Regions from separate parts of the Bacillus sp. AL-1R genome, predicted to be linked through region 1. Evidence: predicted binding sites of a transcription regulator. Region 1 holds the regulator's gene; the other holds the start of a gene.
The links. Region 1 encodes CtsR, which represses protease genes until heat stress. Its sites were predicted from a motif close to ATGGTCAATAAAGGTCAAACA; they were not measured.
Positions count from the first base shown of each region.

Region 2: the regulator CtsR is predicted to act here: its motif matches at 5,817-5,837, upstream of clpP (ATP-dependent Clp endopeptidase proteolytic subunit ClpP).

Region 1 covers NZ_CP197469.1:4,340,013-4,356,320, forward strand. The annotation lists gene ACSBO6_RS20755 (PIN/TRAM domain-containing protein) at 1-675, opposite strand, end outside; gene disA (DNA integrity scanning diadenylate cyclase DisA) at 726-1,799, opposite strand; gene radA (DNA repair protein RadA) at 1,802-3,181, opposite strand; gene clpC (ATP-dependent protease ATP-binding subunit ClpC) at 3,361-5,802, opposite strand; gene mcsB (protein-arginine kinase McsB) at 5,823-6,890, opposite strand; gene mcsA (protein-arginine kinase activator protein McsA) at 6,896-7,444, opposite strand; gene ACSBO6_RS20785 (CtsR family transcriptional regulator) at 7,464-7,925, opposite strand; rRNA gene rrf (5S ribosomal RNA) at 8,283-8,398, opposite strand; rRNA gene ACSBO6_RS20795 (23S ribosomal RNA) at 8,457-11,394, opposite strand; tRNA gene ACSBO6_RS20800 (tRNA-Ala) at 11,474-11,549, opposite strand; tRNA gene ACSBO6_RS20805 (tRNA-Ile) at 11,571-11,647, opposite strand; rRNA gene ACSBO6_RS20810 (16S ribosomal RNA) at 11,740-13,289, opposite strand; tRNA gene ACSBO6_RS20815 (tRNA-Ala) at 13,372-13,447, opposite strand; tRNA gene ACSBO6_RS20820 (tRNA-Pro) at 13,457-13,533, opposite strand; tRNA gene ACSBO6_RS20825 (tRNA-Arg) at 13,539-13,615, opposite strand; tRNA gene ACSBO6_RS20830 (tRNA-Leu) at 13,626-13,714, opposite strand; tRNA gene ACSBO6_RS20835 (tRNA-Gly) at 13,723-13,797, opposite strand; tRNA gene ACSBO6_RS20840 (tRNA-Leu) at 13,820-13,902, opposite strand; tRNA gene ACSBO6_RS20845 (tRNA-Lys) at 13,924-13,999, opposite strand; tRNA gene ACSBO6_RS20850 (tRNA-Thr) at 14,008-14,080, opposite strand; tRNA gene ACSBO6_RS20855 (tRNA-Val) at 14,084-14,159, opposite strand; rRNA gene rrf (5S ribosomal RNA) at 14,165-14,280, opposite strand; rRNA gene ACSBO6_RS20865 (23S ribosomal RNA) at 14,401-16,308, opposite strand, start outside.
Region 2 covers NZ_CP197469.1:410,585-426,892, reverse strand. The annotation lists gene ACSBO6_RS01980 (PTS lactose/cellobiose transporter subunit IIA) at 379-702, opposite strand; gene ACSBO6_RS01975 (PTS sugar transporter subunit IIC) at 724-2,079, opposite strand; gene ACSBO6_RS01970 (PTS sugar transporter subunit IIB) at 2,123-2,425, opposite strand; gene ACSBO6_RS01965 (DUF6509 family protein) at 2,763-3,056, opposite strand; gene ACSBO6_RS01960 (hypothetical protein) at 3,366-3,521, opposite strand; tRNA gene ACSBO6_RS01955 (tRNA-Arg) at 3,720-3,792, opposite strand; gene ACSBO6_RS01950 (hypothetical protein) at 3,883-4,290, shown strand; gene clpP (ATP-dependent Clp endopeptidase proteolytic subunit ClpP) at 5,890-6,483, shown strand; gene ACSBO6_RS01940 (HPr family phosphocarrier protein) at 6,540-6,800, opposite strand; gene whiA (DNA-binding protein WhiA) at 6,822-7,772, opposite strand; gene ACSBO6_RS01930 (gluconeogenesis factor YvcK family protein) at 7,812-8,780, opposite strand; gene rapZ (RNase adapter RapZ) at 8,780-9,664, opposite strand; gene ACSBO6_RS01920 (NUDIX hydrolase) at 9,696-10,154, opposite strand; gene trxB (thioredoxin-disulfide reductase) at 10,639-11,586, opposite strand; gene ACSBO6_RS01910 (tetratricopeptide repeat protein) at 11,853-13,352, opposite strand; gene ACSBO6_RS01905 (acyltransferase) at 13,529-14,029, opposite strand; gene ppaX (pyrophosphatase PpaX) at 14,026-14,673, opposite strand; gene ACSBO6_RS01895 (nucleoside recognition domain-containing protein) at 14,687-15,631, opposite strand; gene lgt (prolipoprotein diacylglyceryl transferase) at 15,656-16,308, opposite strand, start outside.

The DNA of each region.
Region 1 (16,308 bases):
TTGAATTCTATTTAGAATATCTAATCCTCTTCGTCCTCTATTTCGTTTTAACGTATCTGAGGAATCAGCTATATATTGTAATTCTGCTAATACAAATTGTGGAATCACAATAGTTCCTTCAATGAATCCAGTTTGACAAATATCAGCAATACGACCATCGATGATTACACTAGTATCTAAAATTTTAACTGGTATATCAAAAGATGCATCTTGCTCTTCAGCAGCTTTTTTCTTAGCTTTTGAAGATAGAGTAAATAAACTCAATAATTCTTCTCTCTTTTTAATCCCAACTTGAAAACCTAAATATCCTAATAAAATCGTAATAACGATTTGAATAATTGATGAAACATACTGTAATCTAATTGAGTCAATTGGCAATGAAATAAGAAATGCCAGAATAAGTCCAAAAACAAGTCCTAAACTACCAAACAAAATCATTGAAATAGGAGCTTTTAATAATTTCTCCTCAATATACTTGATAAACGTTACTGTTGGATCAACTAACCAAAGCGATAAAATAAAAAAGATCACTGCTCCACTTAAAGCCTGCACATAAGAATTTTGCAATATATTAGGTAACTCTGTTTTCAACAGTTTATCTAATAGTGGAAAAAGTACTAAACCTAAAGTACTTCCGACAAAAATATAAATAACTTGAACGATCCTCTTTATCAACTCGCCACCTCCTTTAAATAAATAATTAACTCTATCTTAGACGAAGTAACTTAGTTATGTCTATTGATATACAGTTGCTCTTGAATTCGTTTTAACCCTTCTTTGATTTTTTTTGCACGAATTTCACCAATTCCATCAACATCATCTAACTCAGCAAGAGTAGCCTTGTAGATTCCTTTAAGGTGCTTAAATCGCTGTGTTAAGTTTTCAATCACTAGCGGCGGCAGTCTAGAAATTTTCATCAACATCCGATACCCTCTAGGTTCTACCATTTCCTCAAGATTAGTGTTATTTGGATAACCTAACAATTTAATAATGTCATGATCCTCTAACAATTCTTCGTTTGCGAGCTCTTGGAGTTTTTGCAAAATACTTTTAGGATCTTCTTCCTTACTATAATGATAATCCTTTATTAAAAGTAATGCCTCCTCCTCAAGGTCCGAAATGATCTCAATTAACTGTAATTCAATCAGCCTTCCTTCATCACCAAGTTCAATTACATAGTTATTAATTTCATTTTTAATTCGAAGTACCATTTCAACACTATGTAACACATTTACAACTTCAAATAATGTAACTAGCTCTTCAAATTCTAAAATGCTAAGTGAAGTAATCCCTTGATTCCACACAATTTTATATTTTTCAAGGGTTTGAATCGCCTGATTAGCTTTTGTTAAAATCACGCCAATATCTCGCAGCGTATAGCGTAAATTACCTTTATATAAGGTAATCACATTACGTCTTTGCGAAATAGCAATGACTAAGTTTCCTGTCTGTCTTGATACTCGTTCTGCAGTTCGATGACGCATACCAGTTTCTTTTGTAAATATTGATTGATCTGGTATTAATTGTGCATTTGCCAACAGGATTTTTGTCCCTGTTTCATTTAAAATGAGTGCTCCATCCATTTTAGCTAATTCATATAAGCTAGCTGGAGAGAAAGGGTCATTAATATGAAAACCTCCATCGACCATTTCCTTTGTTTCATCATTAAAGCCAAGTACAATTAATCCACCAGTCTGAGCTCTAAGTACATTATCAATGCCATCTCGCAATGGTGTACCTGGAGCAATCATTTCTAAAACTGGCAACATTGATTTAGCTTTTTGTTTTTGATCCTCCATCTCTACCCTCCTAACACGTATTTTAATGCTTCATGTACCGTATTAACACCTATTATTTCCATTCCTTCAGGAAAACTCCACCCACCAATATTTTTTGATGGAATTATCGCTCTTTTAAATCCTAGTTTAGCTGCTTCTTGTACTCTTTGCTCTATTCTAGATACCCTTCTAACTTCTCCTGTTAAACCAATTTCACCAATGACTACATCTGTTGGATTAGTAGGTTTATCTTGAAAGCTTGATGCTATACTTACCGCAACAGCTAAGTCTACAGCCGGCTCATCTAACTTCAGTCCTCCGGCAACCTTTAAATAAGCATCTTGATTTTGTAATAAAAGACCCATTCTCTTTTCTAATACAGCCATAATTAACGACACTCTATTGTGATCTATCCCTGTTGCCATTCGCCTTGCATTTCCAAAACTCGTTGGAGAGACAAGTGCCTGTAGTTCAACAAGTACAGGTCTAGTTCCTTCCATAGAAGCAACAACAGTGGAACCTGCTACTCCAAAAGGTCTCTCTTCTAAAAATATTTCTGATGGATTCAGCACTTCTACTAATCCTAACTCTTTCATCTCAAAAATCCCTGTTTCATTAGTAGATCCAAAACGATTTTTAACTGCTCTTAATATTCGATATGTATGATGTCTTTCACCCTCGAAATATAACACTGCATCTACCATGTGTTCTAGTAGTCGTGGGCCGGCAATTGCCCCCTCTTTCGTCACATGACCTACAATAAAAATTGGGATCCCTTTTGTCTTAGCGATTTTCATTAATTCTGAAGTACACTCTCGAACTTGTGAAACACTACCAGGAGCAGATGTTACTTCCTGTAAATAGATTGTTTGAATCGAATCAATTACAACAAAATCAGGAGACATCTCATCCATATATCGAGCAATATAAGACAAATCTGTCTCGGATAAAACATATAAGTTTTGTGTAGCGACACCTAATCGCTCTGCTCTTAATTTTATTTGCTTCTGAGATTCTTCACCTGAAACATATAAAACTTTATGATCCTTTTTAGCCAATTGTGAGGAAACTTGTAAAAGCATCGTTGACTTACCAATTCCCGGGTCACCACCAATTAATACTAATGAACCTAAAACGATACCACCACCTAAAACACGGTTAAACTCATCAAAGGAGGTTTCGATACGAGTTTCAGTTCCTATTTCCACTTCCATGATTGAAATTGGTTTCGTTCCTTCTACTGTAGCATTCGTATTAAATGTCAGCCTTCTTGAACTAGCAGGCTGTTCTATAAATTCAACCATTGTATTCCACTCGTTACATGCAGGACACTTTCCGACCCACTTAACTGATTCATATCCACAAGACTGACAAACGAATTTAGTTTTATTTTTTTTAGCCATATGTATAGTTCCTCTTTTGTTACTATGATTTTCTATATTAATAGAGTATGTATTCAAAGTCTATCGTAACGCTTTTTTGATATAAGAAAAAGGGCTTCACGCCCTTTTTCACAAATTAGATAACTTTACAATTAATTTGTTCAATTATCCTTCTTAAAAGGTATGAACTTTGTAATTGCTTATTGATTTACAGTTTCAGCCGCTGATCTAATCACATATTCATTATCCTTTACATCAAGAATAACTTTTCGGCCTTTTTCAACATTTCCTTTTAATAGTTCTTCAGATAAACGATCCTCTACTTGTTTTTGAATTGCTCTTCTTAAAGGACGAGCTCCATATTCTGCATCGAATCCTTCATCTGAAATTTTATCAATTGCTGCATCTGATAACTCTAGTTCAATTTCTTGTTCTTTTAAACGCTTAGTTAAGCTGTTAACCATTAAGTGAACAATTTCTTTAATATGTTTCTTCTCTAATGAATGGAAAACGATTGTTTCATCGATACGGTTTAAGAACTCAGGACGGAATGCTTTTTTCAGTTCCTCTAATACCTTTCCTTTCATATCTTTGTAATCTTTTTCTCCATCGTTAATATTAAATCCAACATATTTATTTGCTTTTAAAGCACTTGCACCAACGTTGGATGTCATAATAACTAGTGTGTTTCTAAAGTCAACTGTACGGCCTTTTGAATCAGTTAGTCGACCGTCCTCTAATACTTGAAGTAAGATATTAAATACATCTGGATGTGCTTTCTCAATTTCATCTAATAGAATTACTGAGTATGGTTTACGTCTAACTTTCTCAGTCAATTGACCACCTTCATCATATCCTACATACCCTGGAGGTGCCCCTACTAATCGAGATGTTGCATGTTTTTCCATATACTCTGACATATCAATACGAATCATCGCGTCTTCATCGCCGAAAATTGTTTCAGCTAATGCTCGAGCCAACTCTGTTTTACCTACCCCTGTAGGACCTAAGAAAATAAATGAACCAATTGGTCGTTTTGGATCTTTTAGTCCAGCTCTTGCACGACGTACAGCTTTAGAAACTGCTACTACAGCTTCTTCTTGACCAATTACTCGTTTATGAAGAACACTTTCCATATTTAACAGTTTATCTGCCTCTGTTTGCGCAAGTTTTGTAACTGGAATATTCGTCCATGATGATACAACATTTGCTATATCCTCAACAGTTACTTCAGAATTTTCTTTGCCTTGTTTCTCTTTCCATTGGCGTTTCGTATCTTCTAATTGTTCACGTAATCTTTGTTCTGAGTCTCTTAATGATGCTGCTTTTTCAAATTCTTGACTTTGAACAGCCGCATCTTTCTCTTTACGAACTTCCTCTAATTTTAATTCCAATTCTTTTAAATTTGGTGGTGTTGTAAAGCTACGTAATCGTACTTTAGAACCTGCCTCATCAATAACATCAATTGCTTTATCTGGTAAGAAACGGTCTGTAATATAACGATCAGATAGTTTTACAGCCTCAATAATTGCTTGATCAGAAATTGATACTCTATGATGCGCCTCATAACGGTCACGTAATCCTTGAAGAATTTGAATTGACTCCTCTACACTTGGCTGATCAACTTGAATTGGTTGGAAACGACGCTCTAATGCAGCATCTTTTTCGATATATTTACGGTATTCATCAATTGTTGTTGCACCGATGCATTGTAGTTCACCTCGTGCTAATGACGGCTTTAAGATGTTTGATGCATCAATTGCACCTTCCGCTCCACCTGCACCAATTAATGTATGAAGTTCATCAATGAAAAGAATGATATTGCCAGCTTGGCGAATTTCATCCATTACTTTTTTCAGACGATCTTCAAATTCACCGCGGTACTTAGTTCCAGCTACGACAGTACCCATATCAAGTGTCATTACTCGTTTATCTCTTAAAATCTCCGGTACTTCATTATTAACAATTTGTTGAGCCAATCCTTCTGCAATTGCTGTTTTACCTACACCAGGCTCACCAATTAATACTGGATTATTTTTAGTACGTCGGCTTAACACTTCAATTACTCGCTGAATTTCTTTACCACGACCGATTACTGGATCTAAGCGACCCTCTCTAGCCGATACAGTTAAATCACGAGCTAAGCTGTCTAATGTCGGTGTATTTGCTTGATTAGCAGATCCATTTTGATGATTAGACGAGCTTTCATTGCTACCTAATAACTGAAGAACTTGTTGACGAGCTTTATTTAGGCTTACACCAAGATTATTTAAAACTCTTGCTGCTACGCCTTCTCCTTCTCGAATTAGTCCTAAAAGGATATGCTCTGTTCCTACATATGAATGACCTAGTTTACGAGCCTCATCCATTGATAATTCAATCACTTTTTTAGCTCTAGGAGTGTAGTGTACAGTCTGAGCAACTCCTTGACCACGTCCTATTAATGTTTCTACTTCTTGTTGTACTTTCTCTGGGCTTAAACCAAGTGCAAGTAATGCCTTTGCAGCAATCCCTTCACCTTCTCGAACAAGTCCTAGTAAAATATGTTCTGTACCTATATTTGAGTGTCCAATTCGGATTGCCTCTTCTTGAGAAAGAGCTAATACTTTTTGAGCACGTTCTGTAAATCGACCAAACATCATAATTGGTTCCTCCTATATAATTAGTTATTTTTGTTAGATAGTCTTTCACGTATTAGTGATGCTCTTTTGATATCCCTTTCTTCGGGGGTGAGTTGACCACCTACATACTGTTGTAATATACCAGGTTGAGTTAATATCATTAATTCATGTAAAAAGTTTTTCGATAAACCATCAATTAAACCTAAATCAATCCCTAATTGTACATCCGATAAACACTTAGCACTTTCCTTTGTTTCTATAATTCTTCCATATTTCAATGTACCTAGAGAACGAAAGACTCGATCTTCTAAAAGAATTAAAGAAGTTCTTGCGAGTGCATCTCTTGCTGATTTCTCGTGTTTGATCAGTTGTTGTACGATTGTGGTTAAATCCTCTATAATTTCTTCTTCCGATTTCCCTAATGTAATTTGATTCGAAATCTGAAAGATATTACCTAATGCTTCGCTACCTTCACCATAAATTCCTCTTACTACTAACCCAAGTTGATTAATAGTTGGAATTAAACGGTTAAATTGTTTTGTGATGACCAATGCTGGAAGATGCATCATCACGGAGGCCCTTAATCCGGTACCAACATTAGTAGGACAGCTGGTTAAATAACCAATTGTTTCATCAAAAGCATATTCAAGCTGACTTTCTATATAATTATCAATATGATTCGCTTGAGTAAGTGCCTCTCTAAGTTGTAAACCTGGAAATAGAGCTTGAATTCTTAAATGGTCTTCTTCATTGATCATAATGCTAATTTGTTCATCCTGAGATAGTATACATGCACCATGTACTGACTCTTGAACTAAATTAGGACTTATTAAGTGTTTTTCGATTAACACTCTTTTCTCCACTGGTTCTAACTTATTAATTTCAATATATTCAAAAGGTCCTTTTGGTAAAGCTGTACTACCTTCAAAATAATGTTTAACTAAATGACAAATTTCTTTAGCCTTGTCTTGGCTAAGTAATGTTGGATATAAATATGCACTGAAGTTTCTAGCTAACCTAATACGACTACTTAAAACGATATCGTCATCAGGACCTTCTTGTTTCATCCATGGACTGATCGCTTCATTAATAATTCGTTTAATAGACATGTAACTTACTCCACCTCCTTTTGAAGGGCTTGTAAATCTTTTTCAATTTCACGAATTTCATCCCGAATTTTTATTGCTTGCTCAAACTCTTCATTATCAATAAGAGTTTTCATTTGGGATTTCAAGTCTTGTAGCTTCCTTTTCAAGGAAATCGCACCGTTAATCTTTTGAGGTATTTTCCCTGTATGCGATACATTACCACTATGAATTCTTTTAACAATTGGTTTCATCTGATCCATGAATGTTTCATAACAAGTTGAACAACCTAAACGGCCAATTTTAGTAAACTTTTGAAATGTCATTTTACATCTAGGACATTCAACTTGGGAATCATGATGAAACTTATTTTTCTTCATTTCATAAATACCAGTATTACCTTTAAATAATCCAGCTAACAAATCATTTACAGAATAACCACCTATTTCAGAAAAAATATATTTATTGTTCGATTCATTTGCGCATCTCTCACATAAGTGAATATCTGTTTTCTCACCATTAATAATTTTAGAATAGTGTAATGTTGCCGGACGTTCTTTACATTCCTGACAAATCATTATGGGCAACCTCCATATTCTATTTATACTTTAAACTTCTTAGCATTGCCTTGAACATTCTTGCTCTTAATTCGTCTCGATAAGGTAAATTTACCATTATTACAGAGCGATCTAGCACACTTAACATCATTTTTGCCTCGCGCGCAGTAATTACATTTTTTTCAAGTAGTAAGCGAATATAATCCTCCGCGCTAGACTGTGCAATTTTGTTAGTGAAGCTACTTAATATTTGATCAATTACGCTTGCTTTGTCATGAAATTGCACCTTAATAATTCGAATATACCCTCCACCGCCACGTTTACTTTCTACTACATATCCTCTTTCTAGTGTGAATCTTGTATTAATTACATAATTTATTTGAGAAGGTACACAATCAAATTTATTTGCTATTTCACTTCTTTTTATCTCGACATAATCTTTATCAGATATGTCAAAGTAGTGCATTAGATATTGTTCAATAATATCTGATATATTCTTCATCTATTTACCACCTTTACTGACTTTGACTATCTTTGACTATTATTATATTCCTTTCATGAAAAATTTCAACTATTATCTCTTTACCATTTTTTCCAAACGATACTGCTCTTAATCCTATTTTTGACCATTAAGAATTGTATAAATCGGTAATGTATTAGAAATTTAATCCCTATGATCTCTCTGTCTTTGCCTAAAGGCTCGCCAGTTGGGCAATTTATCTTTATCAATATATAAATATATATGTTATACAATTCTTTTAAGAAGCTTTTTTTCCTTTATACTTTATTAAAAAATTATTTTTTTGATCTATTTTTAAATATAAAAAAAGCATCGGCTTAATAGCTGATGCTTTTTGTTACCAGGCGACGTTCTACTCTCACAGGGGGAAACCCCCAACTACCATCGACGCTGAAGAGCTTAACTGCCGTGTTCGGTATGGGAACGGGTGTGACCTCTTCGCAATAATCACCTGATTTGTATTTGAGTTGTACTTCGTACCCTCAAAACTAGATAATGTCATTATCAAACTTGTTAGTTAAGTCCTCGACCGATTAGTATCAGTCAGCTCCACGTGTCACCACGCTTCCACCTCTGACCTATCAACCTGATCGTCTCTCAGGGGTCTTACTAGCTTAACGCTATGGGAAATCTCATCTTGAGGGGGGCTTCATGCTTAGATGCTTTCAGCACTTATCCCTTCCACACATAGCTACCCAGCCATGCTCTTGGCAGAACAACTGGTACACCAGCGGTGTGTCCATCCCGGTCCTCTCGTACTAAGGACAGCTCCTCTCAAATTTCCTGCGCCCACGACGGATAGGGACCGAACTGTCTCACGACGTTCTGAACCCAGCTCGCGTACCGCTTTAATGGGCGAACAGCCCAACCCTTGGGACCGACTACAGCCCCAGGATGCGATGAGCCGACATCGAGGTGCCAAACCTCCCCGTCGATGTGGACTCTTGGGGGAGATAAGCCTGTTATCCCCGGGGTAGCTTTTATCCGTTGAGCGATGGCCCTTCCATGCGGAACCACCGGATCACTAAGCCCGACTTTCGTCCCTGCTCGACTTGTAGGTCTCGCAGTCAAGCTCCCTTATGCCTTTACACTCTTCGAATGATTTCCAACCATTCTGAGGGAACCTTTGGGCGCCTCCGTTACTCTTTAGGAGGCGACCGCCCCAGTCAAACTGCCCACCTGACACTGTCTCCGAGCCGGATCACGGCTCTAGGTTAGAATTTCAATACAGCCAGGGTAGTATCCCACCGACGCCTCCACCGAAGCTAGCGCTCCGGCTTCTCAGGCTCCTACCTATCCTGTACAAGCTGTACCAAAATTCAATATCAAGCTGCAGTAAAGCTCCACGGGGTCTTTCCGTCCTGTCGCGGGTAACCTGCATCTTCACAGGTACTATAATTTCACCGAGTCTATGGTTGAGACAGTGCCCAAATCGTTACGCCTTTCGTGCGGGTCGGAACTTACCCGACAAGGAATTTCGCTACCTTAGGACCGTTATAGTTACGGCCGCCGTTTACTGGGGCTTCAATTCAGAGCTTCTCCCGTAAGGGATAACCCCTCCTCTTAACCTTCCAGCACCGGGCAGGCGTCAGCCCCTATACTTCGCCTTGCGGCTTCGCAGAGACCTGTGTTTTTGCTAAACAGTCGCTTGGGCCTTTTCACTGCGGCTCTCCCGGGCATACACCCAAAAGAGCACCCCTTCTCCCGAAGTTACGGGGTCATTTTGCCGAGTTCCTTAACCATAGTTCTCTCGCTCACCTTAGGATTCTCTCCTCGCCTACCTGTGTCGGTTTGCGGTACAGGCACCTATTTCCTCGCTAGAAGCTTTTCTTGGCAGCGTAGAATCAGGAACTTCGGTACTATATTTCCCTCGCCATCACAACTCAGCCTTATGATGTGCGGATTTGCCTACACATCAGCCTAATTGCTTGGACGCGCATATCCAGCAGCGCGCTTACCCTATCTTTCTGCGTCCCTCCATCGCTCAAACGGAAATGAGGTGGTACAGGAATATCAACCTGTTGTCCATCGCCTACGCCTGTCGGCCTCGGCTTAGGTCCTGACTAACCCTGGGAGGACGAGCCTTCCCCAGGAAACCTTAGGCATACGGTGGACGGGATTCTCACCCGTCTTTCGCTACTCATACCGGCATTCTCACTTCTAAGCGCTCCACCAGTCCTTACGATCTAGCTTCAACGCCCTTAGAACGCTCCCCTACCACTGATACCAAATGGTATCAATCCGCAGCTTCGGTGATACGTTTAGCCCCGTTACATTTTCGGCGCAGAGTCACTCGACCAGTGAGCTATTACGCACTCTTTAAATGGTGGCTGCTTCTAAGCCAACATCCTGGTTGTCTAAGCAACTCCACATCCTTTTCCACTTAACGTATACTTTGGGACCTTAGCTGGCGGTCTGGGCTGTTTCCCTCTTGACCACGGATCTTATCACTCGTAGTCTGACTCCTATGGATAAGTCATTGGCATTCGGAGTTTGACTGAATTCGGTAACCCGTTGGGGGCCCCTAGTCCAATCAGTGCTCTACCTCCAAGACTCTAACACATAAGGCTAGCCCTAAAGCTATTTCGGGGAGAACCAGCTATCTCCGAGTTCGATTGGAATTTCTCCGCTACCCACACCTCATCCCCGCACTTTTCAACGTGCGTGGGTTCGGACCTCCATTCAGTGTTACCTGAACTTCATCCTGGACATGGGTAGATCACTCGGTTTCGGGTCTACGACCACGTACTAAATCGCCCTATTCAGACTCGCTTTCGCTGCGGCTCCGTCTCTTCAACTTAACCTTGCACGGGATCGTAACTCGCCGGTTCATTCTACAAAAGGCACGCCATCACTCGTTAACGAGCTCTGACTATTTGTAAGCACACGGTTTCAGGTTCTCTTTCACTCCCCTTCCGGGGTGCTTTTCACCTTTCCCTCACGGTACTGGTTCACTATCGGTCACTAGGTAGTATTTAGCCTTGGGAGATGGTCCTCCCAGATTCCGACGGAATTTCACGTGTTCCGCCGTACTCAGGATCCACTCAAGAGGGAACGAGGTTTCAACTACAGGGTTTTTACCTTCTTCGACGGACCTTTCCAGGTCGCTTCATTTACCCCGTTCCTTTGTAACTCCGTATAGAGTGTCCTACAACCCCAAGAGGCAAGCCTCTTGGTTTGGGCTATCTTCCTTTTCGCTCGCCGCTACTTGGGAAATCGCTATTGCTTTCTATTCCTCCAGGTACTTAGATGTTTCAGTTCCCTGGGTCTGTCCTCAGTACCCTATGTATTCAGGTAAAGATACTACTCCATTACGAGTAGTGGGTTCCCCCATTCGGAAATCTCCGGATCAAAGCTTACTTACAGCTCCCCGAAGCATATCGGTGTTAGTCCCGTCCTTCATCGACTCCTAGTGCCAAGGCATCCACCGTGCGCCCTTTCTAACTTAACTAATTTTAAAACTAATTGAATTAAACTTACGCAGTTTAATGAATGACATTATCTAGTTTTCAAGGTACAAAATAAAAAAATGGTGGAGCCTAGCGGGATCGAACCGCTGACCTCCTGCGTGCAAGGCAGGCGCTCTCCCAGCTGAGCTAAGGCCCCATATTTATTTTATAAAAGATATGGTGGGCCTAAATGGACTCGAACCATCGACCTCACGCTTATCAGGCGTGCGCTCTAACCAGCTGAGCTATAGGCCCATATCTATAATAGAAGGATAATCCTTCAAAACTAAACAAAACAATGAAGAAACATTTCATACATGAACCATCGGTTCATGATGTCTCCATAGAAAGGAGGTGATCCAGCCGCACCTTCCGATACGGCTACCTTGTTACGACTTCACCCCAATCATCTGTCCCACCTTAGGCGGCTGGCCCCTAAAAGGTTACCCCACCGACTTCGGGTGTTACAAACTCTCGTGGTGTGACGGGCGGTGTGTACAAGGCCCGGGAACGTATTCACCGCGGCATGCTGATCCGCGATTACTAGTGATTCCGGCTTCATGTAGGCGAGTTGCAGCCTACAATCCGAACTGAGAATAGTTTTATGGGATTAGCTCCACCTCGCGGTCTTGCAACCCTTTGTACTATCCATTGTAGCACGTGTGTAGCCCAGGTCATAAGGGGCATGATGATTTGACGTCATCCCCACCTTCCTCCGGTTTGTCACCGGCAGTCACCTTAGAGTGCCCAACTAAATGCTGGCAACTAAGATCAAGGGTTGCGCTCGTTGCGGGACTTAACCCAACATCTCACGACACGAGCTGACGACAACCATGCACCACCTGTCACTCTGTCCCCGAAGGGAAAGCCCTATCTCTAGGGTTGTCAGAGGATGTCAAGACCTGGTAAGGTTCTTCGCGTTGCTTCGAATTAAACCACATGCTCCACCACTTGTGCGGGCCCCCGTCAATTCCTTTGAGTTTCAGTCTTGCGACCGTACTCCCCAGGCGGAGTGCTTAATGCGTTAACTTCAGCACTAAAGGGCGGAAACCCTCTAACACTTAGCACTCATCGTTTACGGCGTGGACTACCAGGGTATCTAATCCTGTTTGCTCCCCACGCTTTCGCGCCTCAGCGTCAGTTACAGACCAGAAAGTCGCCTTCGCCACTGGTGTTCCTCCAAATCTCTACGCATTTCACCGCTACACTTGGAATTCCACTTTCCTCTTCTGCACTCAAGTTTCCCAGTTTCCAATGACCCTCCCCGGTTGAGCCGGGGGCTTTCACATCAGACTTAAGAAACCGCCTGCGCGCGCTTTACGCCCAATAATTCCGGACAACGCTTGCCACCTACGTATTACCGCGGCTGCTGGCACGTAGTTAGCCGTGGCTTTCTGGTTAGGTACCGTCAAGGTGCCAGCTTATTCAACTAGCACTTGTTCTTCCCTAACAACAGAGCTTTACGACCCGAAGGCCTTCATCGCTCACGCGGCGTTGCTCCGTCAGACTTTCGTCCATTGCGGAAGATTCCCTACTGCTGCCTCCCGTAGGAGTCTGGGCCGTGTCTCAGTCCCAGTGTGGCCGATCACCCTCTCAGGTCGGCTACGCATCGTCGCCTTGGTGAGCCGTTACCTCACCAACTAGCTAATGCGCCGCGGGCCCATCTGTAAGTGATAGCCAAGGCCATCTTTCAATCAAGGAACAGGAGTTCCTTGATGTCATCCGGTATTAGCTCCGGTTTCCCGAAGTTATCCCAGTCTTACAGGTAGGTTGCCCACGTGTTACTCACCCGTCCGCCGCTAACTAACGGGAGCAAGCTCCCATTAGTCCGCTCGACTTGCATGTATTAGGCACGCCGCCAGCGTTCGTCCTGAGCCAGGATCAAACTCTCCATAAAAGTTAAGTTTAAATCTTGTATTGCTCAAAAAACTAATAATTGACGTTTACTTCATGTTTTGTTTAGTTTTCAAAGATCATCTTGGTGGAGCCTAGCGGGATCGAACCGCTGACCTCCTGCGTGCAAGGCAGGCGCTCTCCCAGCTGAGCTAAGGCCCCTTATTAAAATGGTCGGGAAGACAGGATTTGAACCTGCGACCCCCTGGTCCCAAACCAGGTGCTCTACCAAGCTGAGCCACTTCCCGTAATATGGCGCGCCCGAAAGGACTCGAACCCATAACCTTTTGATCCGTAGTCAAACGCTCTATCCAATTGAGCTACGGGCGCATATTATAAATGGTGCCGAGGGCCGGACTCGAACCGGCACGGTTGTCACCAACCGCAGGATTTTAAGTCCTGTGTGTCTGCCAATTCCACCACCCCGGCAGTATATATGGAGCGGAAGACGGGGTTCGAACCCGCGACCCCAACCTTGGCAAGGTTGTATTCTACCACTGAACTACTTCCGCATATACTGATTAACAAGATAAATGGTGCGGGTGAAGGGACTCGAACCCCCACACCGAAGTACTAGATCCTAAGTCTAGCGCGTCTGCCAATTCCGCCACACCCGCAATATTTTCTTTTTTAGAAAATGGTGAGCCATGAAGGATTCGAACCTTCGACCCTCTGATTAAAAGTCAGATGCTCTACCTACTGAGCTAATGGCTCATAAAGAGTGCCGACTAGAGGACTTGAACCCCCAACCTACTGATTACAAGTCAGTTGCTCTACCAATTGAGCTAAGTCGGCATATGGTGGAGGATGACGGGCTCGAACCGCCGACCCCCTGCTTGTAAGGCAGGTGCTCTCCCAGCTGAGCTAATCCTCCATCAAACCAAGCGACGTTCTACTCTCACAGGGGGAAACCCCCAACTACCATCGACGCTGAAGAGCTTAACTGCCGTGTTCGGTATGGGAACGGGTGTGACCTCTTCGCTATCATCACTTGATTCTTTTCTTTAGGACATTAATTATTATATCAAATTTCATTTTAAAGTCAATAACTTTTTTGAAGTTTTTTATAATAATTTTTGTACCTTCAAAACTAGATAATGTCATTATCAAACTTGTTAGTTAAGTCCTCGACCGATTAGTATCAGTCAGCTCCACGTGTCACCACGCTTCCACCTCTGACCTATCAACCTGATCGTCTCTCAGGGGTCTTACTAGCTTAACGCTATGGGAAATCTCATCTTGAGGGGGGCTTCATGCTTAGATGCTTTCAGCACTTATCCCTTCCACACATAGCTACCCAGCCATGCTCTTGGCAGAACAACTGGTACACCAGCGGTGTGTCCATCCCGGTCCTCTCGTACTAAGGACAGCTCCTCTCAAATTTCCTGCGCCCACGACGGATAGGGACCGAACTGTCTCACGACGTTCTGAACCCAGCTCGCGTACCGCTTTAATGGGCGAACAGCCCAACCCTTGGGACCGACTACAGCCCCAGGATGCGATGAGCCGACATCGAGGTGCCAAACCTCCCCGTCGATGTGGACTCTTGGGGGAGATAAGCCTGTTATCCCCGGGGTAGCTTTTATCCGTTGAGCGATGGCCCTTCCATGCGGAACCACCGGATCACTAAGCCCGACTTTCGTCCCTGCTCGACTTGTAGGTCTCGCAGTCAAGCTCCCTTATGCCTTTACACTCTTCGAATGATTTCCAACCATTCTGAGGGAACCTTTGGGCGCCTCCGTTACTCTTTAGGAGGCGACCGCCCCAGTCAAACTGCCCACCTGACACTGTCTCCGAGCCGGATCACGGCTCTAGGTTAGAATTTCAATACAGCCAGGGTAGTATCCCACCGACGCCTCCACCGAAGCTAGCGCTCCGGCTTCTCAGGCTCCTACCTATCCTGTACAAGCTGTACCAAAATTCAATATCAAGCTGCAGTAAAGCTCCACGGGGTCTTTCCGTCCTGTCGCGGGTAACCTGCATCTTCACAGGTACTATAATTTCACCGAGTCTATGGTTGAGACAGTGCCCAAATCGTTACGCCTTTCGTGCGGGTCGGAACTTACCCGACAAGGAATTTCGCTACCTTAGGACCGTTATAGTTACGGCCGCCGTTTACTGGGGCTTCAATTCAGAGCTTCTCCCGTAAGGGATAACCCCTCCTCTTAACCTTCCAGCACCGGGCAGGCGTCAGCCCCTATACTTCGCCTTGCGGCTTCGCAGAGACCTGTGTTTTTGCTAAACAGTCGCTTGGGCCTTTTCACTGCGGCTCTCCCGGGCATACACCCAAAAGAGCACCCCTTCTCCCGAAGTTACGGGGTCATTTTGCCGAGTTCCTTAACCATAGTTCTCTCGCTCACCTTAGGATTCTCTCCTCGCCTACCTGTGTCGGTTTGCGGTACAGGCACCTATTTCCTCGCTAGAAGCTTTTCTTGGCAGCGTAGAATCAGGAACTTCGGTACTATATTTCCCTCGCCATCACAACTCAGCCTTATGATGTGCGGATTTGCCTACACATCAGCCTAATTGCTTGGACGCGCATATCCAGCAGCGCGCTTACCCTATCTTTCTGCGTCCCTCCATCGCTCAAACGGAAATGAGGTGGTACAGGAATATCAACCTGTTGTCCATCGCCTACGCCTGTCGGCCTCGGCTTAGGTCCTGACTAACCCTGGGAGGACGAGCCTTCCCCAGGAAACCTTAGGCATACGGTGGACGGGATTCTCACCCGTCTTTCGCTACTCATACCGGCATTCTCACTTCTAAGCGCTCCACCAGTCCTTACGATCTAGCTTCAACGCCCTTAGAACGCTCCCCTACCACTGATACCAAATGGTATCAATCCGCAGCTTCGGTGATACGTTTAGCCCCGTTACATTTTCGGCGCAGAGTCACTCGACCAGTGAGCTATTACGCACTCTTTAAATGGTGGCTGCTTCTAAGCCAACATCCTGGTTGTCTAAGCAACTCCACATCCTTTTCCACTTAACGTATACTTTGGGACCTTAGCTGGCGGTCTGGGC
Region 2 (16,308 bases), 530 kb from region 1:
GTTTGTTATAAGGCAACTACAGATTAATTTATTTTTACACTCTTTATATAGCAAATGGCGTGCCAACTTTTTCTAACATCTTGAAAAACAATTAATTTACTCATTGAAACCTTGTCCCATAAGGGATCATCGTTATAAAATCTTTTTTCTTTGCTTAAAAGGGATAGGACATAAAAATGCTAGTGTGTTAAATCTAGTTTGTTAATCTTCTTATAGCACCTTAGTGTGTTGTTATCTTGTTAGTGTGTTGTAAATTACATACAATTTATTATTGTGTTTTAAAACACTTTTACGACTCTACCTTAAATTATACATTTTGTTCTATGTGAACCATAAAAAAAGTGATGTAGACTTAGTCTACACCACTTTTTTTACCAATTATTTAAGCGAAATTTTTTCATGCAAGTAAATTATTTCCTCTACTAAATCTCTTGTTGTAAGTGTGTTCATTAAATGATCCTGTGCATGTACTAATAGAATATTAATTTTGTATTGTTGTCCGCCTGCTTCACTTTGTATCAGTGAAGTTTGTGAATGATGTGCCAGCCTTAGTTCCACATTCGCCTCGTCTACTTTCCTACGAGCTTCCTCCAACTCTCCATCACGAGCCTTATACATTGCTTCCATTAATAAACTCTTAGCATTACCGGAATGTAAAATAAGCATAAATGCAATTTGTTCATTATTTGTGTCGGTAGGCATTTGCACTCTTCTCCTTCACATTTATACATTTAATGAATTACTACTAGTCGTTTCTGTTGTCTTTCTAGCTTCCATTCTTTCTGCTACTACAACGAATGGTAAGTAAATAACGATTGAAATCACTACGTTAATAAGCGATAATACTGCACCGCTCCAGTGACCACCAGTTGCTAAATAGCCACCTATAACCGGTGGTGTTACCCAAGGGATTGTAGAGACAACAGGGAAAACAAGATGCGATTTAACAGCTAAATAAGAAATTATGGTTAAAACAATTGGCGTACAGATAAATGGTACTAACCAAACTGGGTTTAATACGATTGGTAAACCGAATATAATTGGTTCGTTAATATTAAATAAACTTGGAGGCGTCCCTAAAGCAATCATTTGCTTATGACGTCTTCGATTGACCAAGAACATTGCAATGATTAAACCGATTGTAGTACCAGATCCACCCATATATACGAAAGCATCTAAGAATGGACCAGCTAATACTGCATACTTATCTAAATCTGTCACACCTTTTGCATATAAATCAACGTTTTGGTTACCTAAACTTGTTAATAATGGTGTTGTAATACCACCTAAAATATTTGGACCGTGTAGACCAAGCGCCCAGAAGAAATGTACAAAAAATGCAATCGCAACTGCAAACCCTAATGAATCTGCTGCATCAGTTAATGGTTTTACAAGAACTGAATTTAACCAATCATTAAAGAATACGCCATCTGAAATATATAATCTGAACAATAAGCCAACTAATGCAACGATAAAAATTGTTAACATACCTGGTAATAACTTAGCAAATGCTTTTGATACTGCAGGAGGAACACCATCTGGTAATTTAATGACCAATTGTTTCACTCTAGCTAAGCGTACAAAAATTTCAGTCGCAATAATCGCAACGATAATACCTGTGAATAAAGCCGTTGAGTTTAATGAATTCCAACTAATAAACCCCCATGTTCCACCCGTAGCTGTCTTACCATCTTGTAATGTAACAGATACTGCAGCCAATGATTGAGGAACAAGTACAAAATAACATGCTAATGCAACAAGCATTGCTTCAAAACCTTCATCACCGTAAGAACGTGCTAATCTATGCGCGATTCCTACTACGGCAAATACTGTCATAAATGCAAATGTTCCCCACCAAATATCTCCACCTAGTGTTTTCCAGTTTGCACCAAAGACTGTTTCCATCATTTTATCGTAGCCATGGATTGCGCCACCTAAGTTATTAATAAGGACAGCAAAAGCTCCAATCATCGTAATGGCAATCATTCCAATTAGCGCATCACGGATCGCTAACAAATGACGTTGATTCCCAAACTTCGCTGCGGCAGGCATTATATACTTCTCAGCAAAACGCATCATTCTAATACACCTTCTTTTCTCTCTAGATTTTTAATTCCCCGTTTTATTTTTTTAACTTTAAAGCCATTTCTAATACAGCCTCACCATTCATCAATCCATAATGCACTGGATTAATCGTATCTACTGGTATCCCTTTAGGCTCAGCTAGCTTCTTCATTTCTGAAACTAGATAACGAACTTGCGGACCAAGTAGTAATACATCCGCTTTGTCTAGATTTTCTTTTGCCTCATCACCAGCAACAGCCCATATTCTTGCCTGAATTCCTTTTTCCTTAGCTGCTTGTTCCATCTTTGTAACTAGTAGACTAGTCGACATTCCCGCAGAACATACCAATAAGATATTCATCCTACACCTCCTCAATTTTTCCCTGTCGTTGAAACGCTTACATTTTTACAAATAATGACAAAAGAATTACGCGTTTCAAAGACAAGTTAGTTAATCAATTTAACTATTGCAAATTCTGTGCCAATTTTCTAAAAAATCTATCTATTTGCAATAACAACAAAAAAAACCTTGATAATTCAAGGTTTTCAAAACGTAATATTTAGTTAAAATATTAGTGTTTTATAAGTGTGTAGGTACAATTAGTACTGTGTTTACAACGACACAATAGTGTGTTATCAAATTACACAATCTAAACGATTCTCTAAGCTGAAGTGTGTCATTCGATAACACATTAAAATTAATCTTCAACTGTTAAATGAGTTTTACAAAATTCGAATACTTCTTTTTCTTCATCCTCTTCTAAATCAAAGTCTAAATATTGATTCGACTCAGCTTCATACAAGTCATATTTAATTAATTTTGACTCATCACCATTTACTCCAAACAACACTTTTATGTATATACCTTTTTCATTAAATAATTCATCATCCTCTGGTACATCAATATAAAGAATGAACTCATATCGATCACCTTCAATGATACCAAAAGGATCCTTTATTTCTTCTACAGTGTATTCTGCAATCGTTAACACAAAAACATTCCCTTCAATATTAATATGTACTATTATACACAAATGAATGGACAAAAAGAAAGACGCCTGCCGCAGCAGACGTCTTGATGCGTTTGAGGCGAGAGACCGGGCGGCCACATCCGCGCGTTTAGCTTGCGCATATCTCTCGTCTTACTCAAATTAGCTCATCGCAAAGAATAATATAACATATAGTTAGGGAAAAGGATAGAGGTAAAAAATAGAAGGTACGAAAAGAACCGAATAATTTTTATAAATATAAAATTACTCGGCTCTTTTTTTAATAAATTTAAAATGATTTTAAACATGATTTTAGAAACAGAATTTAATGATTATTAAGTCGATGCAGTGTTTCTTCTTTTTAGATGTTGCGTACAGTTTATAAGTCTCTATAAATTTTAATTCTCTTCCTATTTCATCCTTATTGATTTGTGCCATTTCTTCAAGAAACCAAGAATTCATATCCATTTAAATGCCCTCCCTTATTTACTTTAAATATATGACTTTAAGTTAAAGGAACCCATTCTTCATTGGATGGAGTTTTATTACATCTTTAGTTGTAGAGCATTGGTAGGGTTTAAGACTGAGATTCTAATTTTAAGAAAATAAAAACCGAGCGATCGGTCTGTTATTTTACAGATCTAATCACTCGGTTTATTCTTTTAGCGCGCTCGACAGGATTCGAACCTGCGACACACGGTACCGGAAACCGTTGCTCTATCCCCTGAGCTACGAACGCATTTTTTAATATGTGGGATAAATAAGTATCTTCTTTTTGTCACCCCAATCTCAGCATGTTAACTCAAGGAGCAGCTCGATTGGTGTGCTGATGTTTCGCTACGATGCTTATTCGGTCGTGCTCTATCCCCTGAGCTACGAACGCATATTTTTTAATATGTGGTTTAAAATAAGGATTTTCTTTCTGTCGCCCCAATCTCAGTTTGGTTATGCAAGGAGCGGCTCGATTGGTGCGCTGATGTTTCGCTACGATGCTTATTCGGTCGTGCTCTATCCCCTGAGCTACGAACGCATATTTTTTAATATGTGGTTTAAAATAAGGATTTTCTTTCTGTCGCCCCAATCTCAGTTTGGTTATGCAAGGAGCGGCTCGATTGGTGCGCTGATGTTTCGCTACGATGCTTATTCGGTCGTGCTCTATCCCCTGAGCTACGAACGCATATTTTTTAATATGTGGTTTAAAATAAGGATTTTCTTTCTGTCGCCCCAATCTCAGTAAGCTTATGCAAGAAGCGGCTCGATTGGTGCGCTGATGTTTCGCTACGATGCTTATTCGGTCGTGCTCTATCCCCTGAGCTACGAACGCATATTTTTTAATATGTGGTTTAAAATAAGGATTTTCTTTCTGTCGCCCCAATCTCAGTTTGGTTATGCAAGGAGCGGCTCGATTGGTGTTTCACCAGAAAATATGATTATTCTATCCCACCCTTGCCTCAGTTTGTTATTGCAAGGTGTGGCTCGGCAAGTGCGCTCGATGTTGTTGCATGGGTGCTTATTCATTCGTGCTTTATCCCCTGGGCTACGAACGCATTTTTTAATATGTGGGATAAATAAGTATCTTCTTTTTGTCACCCCAATCTCAGTTTGGTTATGCAAGGAGCGGCTCGATTGGTGTTTCACCAGAAAATATGTTTATTCTATCCCACCCTTGCCTCAGTTTGTTATTGCAAGGTGTGGCTCGGCAAGTGCGCTCGATGTTGTTGCATGGGTGCTTATTCATTCGTGCTTTATCCAACTGAGCTACGAACGCATTTTTAATATGTGGGGTAAATAAGTATCTTCTTTTTGTCGCCCCAATCTCAGTTTGGTTATGCAAGGAGCGGCTCGATTGGTGTTTCACCAGAAAATATGTTTATTCTATCCCACCCTTGCCTCAGTTTGTTATTGCAAGGTGTGGCTCGGCAAGTGCGCTCGATGTTGTTGCATGGGTGCTTATTCATTCGTGCTTTATCCCCTGGGCTACGAATGCATATAGGTCTTATGTTTTATTATATCGTTAGAATGTTCTGACCGCAATGATTTAGGTTTCTTTTTGAGTAGGAAAATATTCTTTTATGATCATGATTTTATAGTTTTTTTCCTTTTTTGAGTGACTTGTTGGTACCAGTAAAAGCTTTTTTCTTGAGGCTTTTTAGTCTGCCTTTTCCTTCGTTATCGTTGTCTAGTAAATATTTAAGAATCACTTTTTCATTACCACTAGCTTATTCATTAATAACGAATAGTTTAGTATTTGATTTATTGTCACAATGATCTCCATTTTATTTATTAAATTTTGCTAAAGTTATATTAGGGAGCTTTTCCAAAATAATTGAATAGGAAATTTTCTGAAAAAACTAAAGGAGATAAAAATTGGGATCTATAAATTTATTAAATTTACTAATAATACTTGGTATTTTAAGTGGTATAGTTTATTTTTGTGTGTTATTAATAAGAAAAATTAAGCAAAAACTTAATCTAAACAAGAAAATATAAATTCATGACGTCCTCTTTTTATGAGGACTTTTTTATTGATTACTTCTATCTTTCTATCGTTCTCATCTTATAAGTAAGGTCTACTTTCTGACCATATAAAATAAGCTGCAATCATTTAGTTCTTAGCTTTTTATCTGATCAAAAGAAAAACTACATAAAGTTACGTTTAATAATAGGAAAAGTCGTTAATGATGTTGAAGTATTAGATAAATAAATATGTTATTAAAGGTCAATATTTATTCGTTAAAATAAACATTAAAATAGCATCTCTTTTATTTGACCTTTTCTGACCTTAAAGGTATTATTGTATTAATCATTCATTTGTTTTAAACAAGGAGGAGAAAAAATGAATTTAATTCCTACAGTTATTGAACAAACAAGTCGTGGTGAGCGTGCGTATGATATCTATTCGCGTCTATTAAAAGACCGCATCATCATGTTAGGTAGCGCAATCGATGATAATGTAGCTAACTCAATTGTTTCACAACTTTTATTTTTAGCAGCAGAAGATCCAGATAAGGATATTTCATTATACATTAATAGTCCAGGAGGAAGTATTACTGCTGGTATGGCTATTTATGATACGATGAACTTTATTAAGCCTCAAGTATCTACAATTTGTATTGGTATGGCGGCTTCAATGGGTGCTTTCTTATTAGCTGCTGGGGAAAAAGGTAAGAGATATGCTCTTCCAAATGCAGAAGTTATGATTCACCAACCATTAGGTGGTGCTCAAGGTCAAGCTACCGAAATTGAAATTGCAGCTAAGCGAATCTTGTTCTTACGCGATAAATTAAACAAAATTCTTGCAGAACGTACTGGTCAACCATTAGATACGATCGAGCGTGATACAGAGCGTGATAACTTTATGACTGCAGACCGTGCATTAGAATACGGATTAATTGATAAAGTAATTTCTAATACTGCAGCTATTAAATAATAATAAAAAACTAGCCGTAATTTTTCGGCTAGTTTTTTTTTAGAAAAAAATTGGAATTATATTATTTCTTCTCCAATAAAGGCCATTACTGCTTCCATTGCTTCAACCTCATCGTCGCCAGTTACAGTAATTACAATCTCTTCCCCGTGTGGTACTGCAAGACTCATAACACCCATAATACTCTTAACGTTTACTTGTTTACCTTTGTAAGCTAATAATACTTCTGAACGAAACCTCGTAGCAACTTGAACAAATTGTGCTGCTGGACGAGCCTGTATTCCAGTTTCTAATAGTACTCTCCCTTTTTTCTCAATCATTTTTTTCTTCCCTCTTAACTTTTATTTTATTTTAATTGGTTCTCCTGCTCTAAGTTTATCAGCTATTTCATCAATTTTACGTAATCGATGATTGATTCCTGATTTACTAATTGCACCGCTAGATACCATTTCACCTAACTCTTTTAATGTTACATCCTCGTACGCTACTCGAAGTTCTGCAATTTCACGTAGCTTTGGCGGTAATATATCTAAACCAACTGAGTTTTGAATATAACGTATATTTTCAATTTGTCTGAAGGCTGCACTGATTGTTTTATTTAAGTTCGCAGTTTCACAATTTACTAGACGATTAACACTGTTTCTCATATCTCTTACAATGCGGATATCTTCAAACCTTAATAAGGCTGAGTGTGCACCAACAACGTTTAAAAACTCTGTAATTTTTTCTGCTTCTTTTAAGTACGTAATATAGCCCTTACGTCTCTCAAGTGTTTTAGCATTTAAACCGAATTCATTCATTAATCGACAAATCTCTTCTGTATGCTCTTTATATAGTGAAAAAATTTCTAAATGATATGAAGATGTCTCTGGATTATTTACCGAACCACCAGCTAGAAAAGCACCTCTTAAATAGGAGCGTTTACAACATTTCTTAGCAATTAGCTCTTTCGCTATTTCATTCGTGAAGGTAAATCCTTCACCAGTTATATAAAGATCATTTAAAATATGTTTTGCTTCTTCTTTTATTCGAACAATATATACATTGTTCTTTTTAAGACGCATTTTTTTACGAACGAGCAATTCAACGTCCACATCATAAACACGTTTAATTAATACATATATTCTTCTAGCAATAGCTGCATTTTCAGTTACTATATCTACAATAATTTGGCGATTCGCAATTGATAATGAACCATTCATTCGAATTAAAGAGGATAGCTCAGATTTTGAACAACAATCTTTGATCTCAATCGTTGTTAATTCTTTTTTCGTTTCTGATGCAAAGGACATTTGAATCACCCCCTCCTTCTAGCTCTATAGATTTTTTCACTATTCTTTTATTTTTGTCGGGATTAGATCACACAAGATTTCAGCTAATTTTACTGTATCATGCCTAATCACATTATCATCATATTTAACGATCGATTTATGAACAATTTCTAGATTTAAAGATTCAAGCTCATCTAGATCTAGTATTACTTGTTGAGCATGTTCTTCCTTATAAAGTTCTAAAATATTTTTAGGCATTGTGCCTTCATTAACAATAATTGTATCGATAAAACTTGAGTCTAAATGTTTGTATAGAGCTTTTACATGATCACTAGCTGTATAATGTAAAGTTTCTCCAGCTTGGGTCATTACATTACATACATATACTTTTTTAGCTTTTGAATCGACAACAGCATTCCCAATTTTAGTTACTAATAGATTAGGAAGGATACTCGTATATAGGCTACCCGGTCCAATTACAATTAAGTCAGCTCGATTAATTTCATCAAGCGCCTCTTTTAAAGGTTCCACATTTCCTGGTGCTAAAAATACTCTTTTAATCTTCTTACCAGAATAAGGAATTTTCGATTCCCCTGAAACAATTGTACCGTCTTCTAATTCAGCTTTTAAGACGACACTTTGATTAGCCGCTGGTATAACTTTCCCTCTAACATTTAATACTCTTCTCATTTCAATGATTGCACGATAAAAATCACCTGTAATCGCAGTCATTGCACTTAGCATTAAATTACCTAGAGAATGTCCAGAAAGGTCCCCAGTTGTTGCGAATCGATGCTGGAATAATTCTTCCAACATCGGTTCTACATCTGATAACGCGGCCAGTACATTTCGTACATCACCAGGCGGTGGAATTTTCAACTCATCACGTAATCGTCCAGAGCTACCACCATCATCTGCGACTGTAACGATAGCGGTTATATCAACGGGATGTTTTTTCAACCCACGGACTAAAACAGATAGTCCCGTTCCGCCTCCAATTATTACGATTTTCGAACGCTGACTGACCATTACTTATGACTCCTTTTTTCAACGTCCCTATGGCTAATATTCGTATCATATTGATCCTTATAGTAATTAGCTAAATACTCTGCTAAGGTAACAGAACGATGCTGTCCACCCGTACATCCAATCGCTATGATTAGTTGTCTTTTACCCTCTCTTTTATATTGAGGTAACATAAAACTAATTAAATCAATTAATTTCAACATAAATTCGGTTGTCTCATTAAATTTAAGAACATAAGTAGAAACTTCTTCATCTAAGCCAGTTAAAGGACGCATTGATTCTATATAAAATGGGTTTGGTAAAAATCGTACGTCAAATACTAAATCAGCATCAATTGGTATTCCGTACTTAAAACCGAATGACATAATATTTACTGAAAAACCTTCTTGTTCATTATCTCTAAATTGTTCAATTATTTTTTCTCGTAAAATTTTAGGCTTTAAATCTGAAGTATCATAAATTAATTGCGCACGACCTTTTACATCAGCTAAAAGTGCACGTTCGATCTCAATTCCTTTTAATGGCGATCCCGTTGGAGAAAGTGGATGTGAACGACGAGTTTCTTTGTAGCGAGTGACAAGTGCGGCATTCGTTGCATCTAAAAATAAAATTTGAGGGATGATTGAAGGAGTAGACATTAATTGATCTAACGAACTTCCTAACTGATCAAAAAATTCTCTTCCTCGTAAATCCATAACTAGAGCAACTTTATCTGTTGTATTGTGATCCGGGTCCTTTAATAGCTCTACAAATTTTGGAAGTAGAGCAGGAGGAAGATTGTCAACACAGAAATAACCGATATCCTCTAATGCTTGAACAACAACAGTCTTTCCAGCACCTGACATTCCAGTTATAATAACCATTTTTACATGTGATCTTGTAGGCATTTAATTCAACCCTTTCTATAAATTAGGTTAATTAGGATGGATTCAACCGATATCTTAATAATTCAAAATCTGGAGTATAGACAAAGGTACCATGTAAAATTTCTGTACCTTTTAATAAATAATCGATAATATGATAGTCACCTGCTGCCATAGGAAGATTTTTCACATCATCTATTGCATGCCAGCGAAGAATTCCTTCTTCACACTCATCTTGATTTTCTCCGTCAAACTCGGTAGCCAAAAATGAAAACATCATCCATTCATTCACTACCTTAGCATCTTCTTCTATAATAATCGTAAAAACACCTTTTAATTTTGGGTTTTTTAAGTAAACACCTGTTTCTTCACGATATTCACGAACAACTGCTTCCCTAATGTTTTCACCTGGCTCCATCTTACCGCCGGGTGCAACCCACCAGTTTCTTCTAGGTTTTTGTAGCAGGAGGATATTATTTTCATTTGCCAAAACACAATGTGTAACTCTTTGCATTTCTTATACCTCACTTACAATTTGGACTTGCAGTTGGTTGAAACTGCCCAATCTATATTATACCGTTAAACTAGTCAGACAACAACTTGTTAAGAGTAGGAATTAGGTTAGAAAGGTCTAGGCAATAGGAAAAGATTTTGTGGATTGCAACTATGGTTTTAAGAAGAAAATCGATTACATTCGAAGATAAATAAAGAAAACTCACCGATGATTGACGAGCTTTTTTAGCGAAGACTTAAGGCGTAGTGTACATTTTATTAATTCTTCGTCGATGCACTTCAATCATTCAATGCACAAAAAAAGGGAACATGGACAAGCGCATATCCATGTTCCTATATATTAGGGGGCTCTCTGGTTATTGTCTATATTACAGCAACTATATTTCAGGAGAGTTACATCCTAATTACATATAAGTTTCAGAATATTACAATTTCGTTCACAATTCTAAAACTTACTGTGATCTGTCAGTTTACTTTTATATAGATTAGTTAGTTTTAGATAATTCTTCTTTTAATTCTTCGATATAATGTTGTACTGCTTGAGCAGCAATACTTCCGTCTCCAGTAGCTGTTACAACTTGACGTAAAGTTTTTTCACGAACGTCACCAGCAGCAAAAATACCTGGTACTTTTGTTTCCATTACATCATTTGTTTCGATATATCCATTTTCATTTGTAATCCCTAAACTTACGAATGGTTTCGTTAATGGCAGCATTCCAATATAGATAAATACGCCATCCGTTTTAAAATCAGATTCTTCACCATTTTGAGTATCTACAAGTGTTACACTACTTACTTTACCATCAGTACCGTTTATTTCTTTAATTGTTGAATTCCAAATAAATGAAATCTTTTCATTTGCAAATGCACGGTCTTGAAGAATTTTTTGAGCACGTAATTGATCTCTACGGTGAACGATTGTAACTTTAGAAGCATATCGAGTTAAATATACGCCTTCTTCTACTGCTGAATCTCCGCCACCTACTACTACTAATTCTTTATCTTTAAAGAATGCTCCATCACAAACTGCACAGTAAGAAACACCACGTCCTCCAAGCTCTTGCTCACCTGGAACACCAATTTTTTTGTATTCTGCACCTGTTGCGATAATAATTGCACGTGCTTTGTATTCTTTTTTACCAGCAATAATTGTTTTATATTCTTTACCGTCGATAATTTCTTTAATGTCCCCATAAGCGTATTCAGCACCAAATTTTTTCGCATGATCAAACATTTTATTTGATAAATCTGGACCTAAAATACTATCAAAACCTGGGTAGTTTTCAATTTCTTCAGTATTTGCCATCTGTCCACCTGGAATACCACGTTCCATCATTAATGTAGAAAGGTTTGCACGAGATGTATATACAGCTGCAGTCATTCCTGCAGGACCTGCTCCAATGATAATAACATCATAAATTTTTTCTTCCATTACTTAATCACTCCTTGTACTTAAATGGCTAATTTGCCCAACTTCATTATCTATCACTATCCTAATACGTGACGACATAAAACAACAAATCATATGCTCATGATAAAGAAAACTCGTCGACAAAACGAGCCTTTTAGGAAAAGTCAGAGGTATAGTTTCTCTTTACTTAATTCCTATAATACCCCACGTCGATTACGAATCCTTGCTGCCGATCTGTACTCACCTTAATGTAAAATAAAGAAAGCTTGCATTAACACCATCTGGTATTAAAACAAGCTTCGAATGGCGTTAATGCCTTTATTTAATAAATAGGTAGAGATATTATAGTTTGCTGCAATTTTCTTTTGTGATACACGTTTTGCTTCATTTTCAACAAGATAATGTGTAGCAGCTAATAAAACATCTTCGTCTACAGGTAATTCTTTATATTTTAATGTTAGTTCACAAACAGCGAAGAACCATAATTGAAGATGATTTCGTAGTATAATATAATCTTCTTCCCAAGTTGTCTGTACTTTCTTTGCCCCGTTAATCGCAATATTTAATGATGGATGAGGCTCTAGATAACACATATTATTTAGAAGAACTTGTTCTAATTGTTCATCGAGACCAATATTTTCTAGCGGATTTAAATCTTGAAGGATTGAACTAAACTTTTGTTCATAATAATATTCCTTCATGAAAAAGATTAATCCCCATCTCTCACTATTCGAATTGGAGTATTTCGCTTGGTACTCTGTTTCAGCCATTAATTGTTCGATTTCATTTGATGAATGTTTTTTTTCAGCCCAAGGAGCCAATTCTTCATGATCATCAAATTCACTAGTCATTTCAAAATTCCAAATACGCTCTGCCGTTTCAATTCTTCCAGATTGATAAGCTGCATCACAGAACATATAATAAAACTGTATTTCACGGTCTGGTCGTTCCATGTAAAGTAAATTAAATAACTTATAAGCTTCATCATACTTTTTAAATTGGTAGAAAAGTACACCAAGCTTGTGGCGGTGTTCTTCAGAGATTGGAATAATATTTGATAAGCCCTCTAGATATTGTAGAGCAACTTCTTGTTCATTTAATATTCTTTTTAACATTGTTAAATGAATGAGAGCCGATAAATTACCTGGGTTTTCCTCTAAAACATATTGTAATATTCTCTCAGCTTCTTCAGGATTACCTAAATGAAGCTCTACTAAAGCTAGGTTATTATAAGCTGGCCAAAATTCTTGATACTTATCAACAATAGTAAGTAAAGTTGTTTTAGCTGATTTCCAATCATGATTTGCCAAATAGCTTGTAACACGCTCTTGAAGCACTAATAAATCATCATTAATACTTAAATCATCATCTTCTTCACTATGGATAATATCTAAATAGTCTTCTAGTTCTTCTATTTGCTCTTCATCCGTACCAATTTCTAAATACTTTTGAGCATACAAATTCGCTTTTTGGAACAATCCTAATTCAAAAAATGCAAATGCTAATAAATAGTATACATCCTCATTTGTTGGATATTTATCTAAAATATATTCTAAAATTGTAATTGTAGTTTGATATTGATGTAATGATAAAAGCTTTCTAGAAATATCAATAAGAACTGTTTGATTTTCTTCATTTTCAGCAGCTTTTTTTAAATAATAAATCGCTTGCTCAGAATCGTTACTATTATAAGCTTTCATCCCTTTTTCATAGAAATAATCTTTCGGTAACGAGAACGAAACGACATTATGAAATTGATTTGTTTGATTCCCCAAATTTTCTGACATTCGATCCTCCAGTTTTTAAAAGCTTATCACAGTATATCACATAAAAAGAGGAAATAGTCGCCGTCCAAATTATAAGAAATTTTAAACGAACGTACAATTTCCACATTATCTAAATAAGTTGTCAAAGTATTATTCTAACCGAAACAAAACCTATTGAAAACTACTTTTTTCAATCTTTAAATAGTCGTTTCGTTTTGAGGTAATGATATAATAACCATAGGATTACCTCCAACGAATGCACCAGCTGGAACATCCTTGTTGACGAGTGTTGCAGCCGAAACTTTTGCACCATCACCAATTGTCACACCCGGCAGGATTGTCGTATTTGCACCAACTAACACATTATTACCAATAATGACTTCTCCTAATCGGTATTCATTAATTAAATATTCATGCGCCAAGATTGTTGTATTATAGCCAATAATCGAATTCCTACCAACTGAAATTAATTCTGGAAACATTAAATCAGGCGTTACTTTAAACGCAAAAGATGTATACTCTCCTACTTTCATTCCGATAAGAGTCCTATACATCCAGTTTTTCAGTTTAAAGAAGGGGATATATCGAGCTATTTCAATGACAATGACATTCCGAAATGTTTTCCAAAATGAAACCGTCTTGTACACTTGCCATAGTGAATTTTCACCTTCAATTAGGTATCGCTTGGTTTTCCTCACTTTTCATCAATTCCTAAGATTGGTAAGATATCGCTCATCTTTTCAAGCATATAATCAGGTTTAAAAGTAGCTAAAAATTCTTTTCCTTTTAGCGACCAAGCAACACCTGCTGTTTTCGTTCCAGCGTTTTGACCACCTTCAATATCATGGTAATTATCGCCCACCATTAAACACTCTTCAGGAATCGAATTTAATTTTTTAAGAGCTAATTGGATTGGTTCTGGATGTGGCTTTGCATTTTGAACGTCATCAATTGTGATAACCGTATCAAAGAATTGCTTTAACCGACTAAAACTTAAGCCCATTTCAACAACATTTCGTGCTTTCGTTGTTACAATCCCAATTTTATAGCCTAATTTGTGTAAAGTTTCAATCGTCTCATAAACTGTTTCATACTCCTCAACAAACTCATCATGCATCTCCATATTAAAACGGCGATATTCCGTGATGAACTCGTCCACTCTTTCTGGATCTATTGAAGAGAATGATTCAGTTAAAGTTGGACCCATAAAAGGAATAACATGTTCACGTTTGTATTGTTCAGGATAATATTTATTCAATGTATGCAAGAATGAAGCAATGATTAATTCATTTGTATTGATTAAAGTACCATCTAAATCAAATAATATCGTATTTATTTTCATAAGAATTTCCTTTCTATTTCACTTCAGCTTTTAAACTTGATTCAGCGTTTCTACCTACTCTTCCGACGATTCTTGCAACTATACAAGTAACAACTAACGCGACAAAGAAACGAATTAAAAATAAGTATAAAACTGGAATCCCTAAAGGAATAAAGAGAAGTGTATCTTCTACTACAGCATGACAAGCTACTAAAAATAAAAAAACAAGATATAAATCACGTTTCGAAACCCCATCTTCTTTAACCGCTTGAATCATAACGCCTGCTCCAAAAGCTAACCCAAAAAACAATCCCGCAGCTAATGTAACCCCAGCCTTTGCTTCAACACCGATTAATTTGGTAAACGGAGATAATGCTTTTGTTATATAATTCATCCAGCCATAATCTTTTGCAATTTGAATTACTAACATTAATGGAAAAACAATTTTAACAAGGTTTAAAATACCCATTAATGACGAAATGATTGCAGTATATACGATCTCCCATCCTGACTGGTTAACACTTTCTGCAACTGCAATGCCTTTATGAACGATTTCAGTCCCACCAGACCAAAAGAAATGAATACAAATAGCAGATATAATTGCAAATCCTATCCTAACTAAAACAACAAAAGATGCTCGAACCCCTACAGCAGTTGCTACTGTCGTTTCAACAAATAGATTATGAGAAAAACTTAACATAACTGCAAGGATCAATGCTTCCTTAACAGTTAAATCCATCGGTAGCATTGCCCCAAGGGCTGCATATAGATTTAAAACATTTCCTAGCACTAATACTAATGCTGCATCTCCCTTTAAACCGATAAAACTCATTAGTGGTTCAAGAAGAGTAACAAACCAGTCCATAAGTGCAGTTTCTTTAATAATCGTTAAAATGAAAGAAATAGGGAAAATGATTTTCCCTATTTTCCAAGAAGTTTGTAAACCAACTAGTAACCCTCTCTTTAAAGTCTCAAACATGCTTCCCACTCCTGTTTAACAAACTTATGCGTCTAAATAACGTTCATTCGATAACCCTTTAACTCTTCGATAAACAAGAATGATAATTGATAGAACAATAATTACGACTGAAATAAATTGAGCCATTCTAATTGTATTTGTTAACATCAAACTATCTGTTCTTAAGCCTTCAATAAAGAAACGACCAACTGAATACCAAATTAAATACGTTAAAAACATTTCACCACGTCTAAGATTCACTCTTCTTAAAATTAGTAGGAAGATAATCCCTAGTAAACTCCATAATGATTCATATAAAAACGTTGGATGATAATACGTTCCATCGATATACATTTGATTAATAATCCAAGTAGGTAGATGGAGACTTTCTAAAAATGATCTAGTTACTGGACCACCATGTGCCTCTTGGTTCATGAAGTTCCCCCAACGCCCAAGCATTTGGCCTACTAAAATACTTGGTGCTGCGATATCTGCAAGCTTCCAAAATGAAATGCCTCGTTTCTTCGTAAAGAAGTAACTAGCAATAAAAGCTCCAATTAATCCACCGTGAATAGCTAATCCACCATGCCAAATGGCCGGTATTTCACTAACATGCGTAGAGTAATAGCTCCACTCAAAGAGTACATAATAAATTCTAGCCCCTATAATAGCGGATGGTAAAGCTACTAAAATAAGAT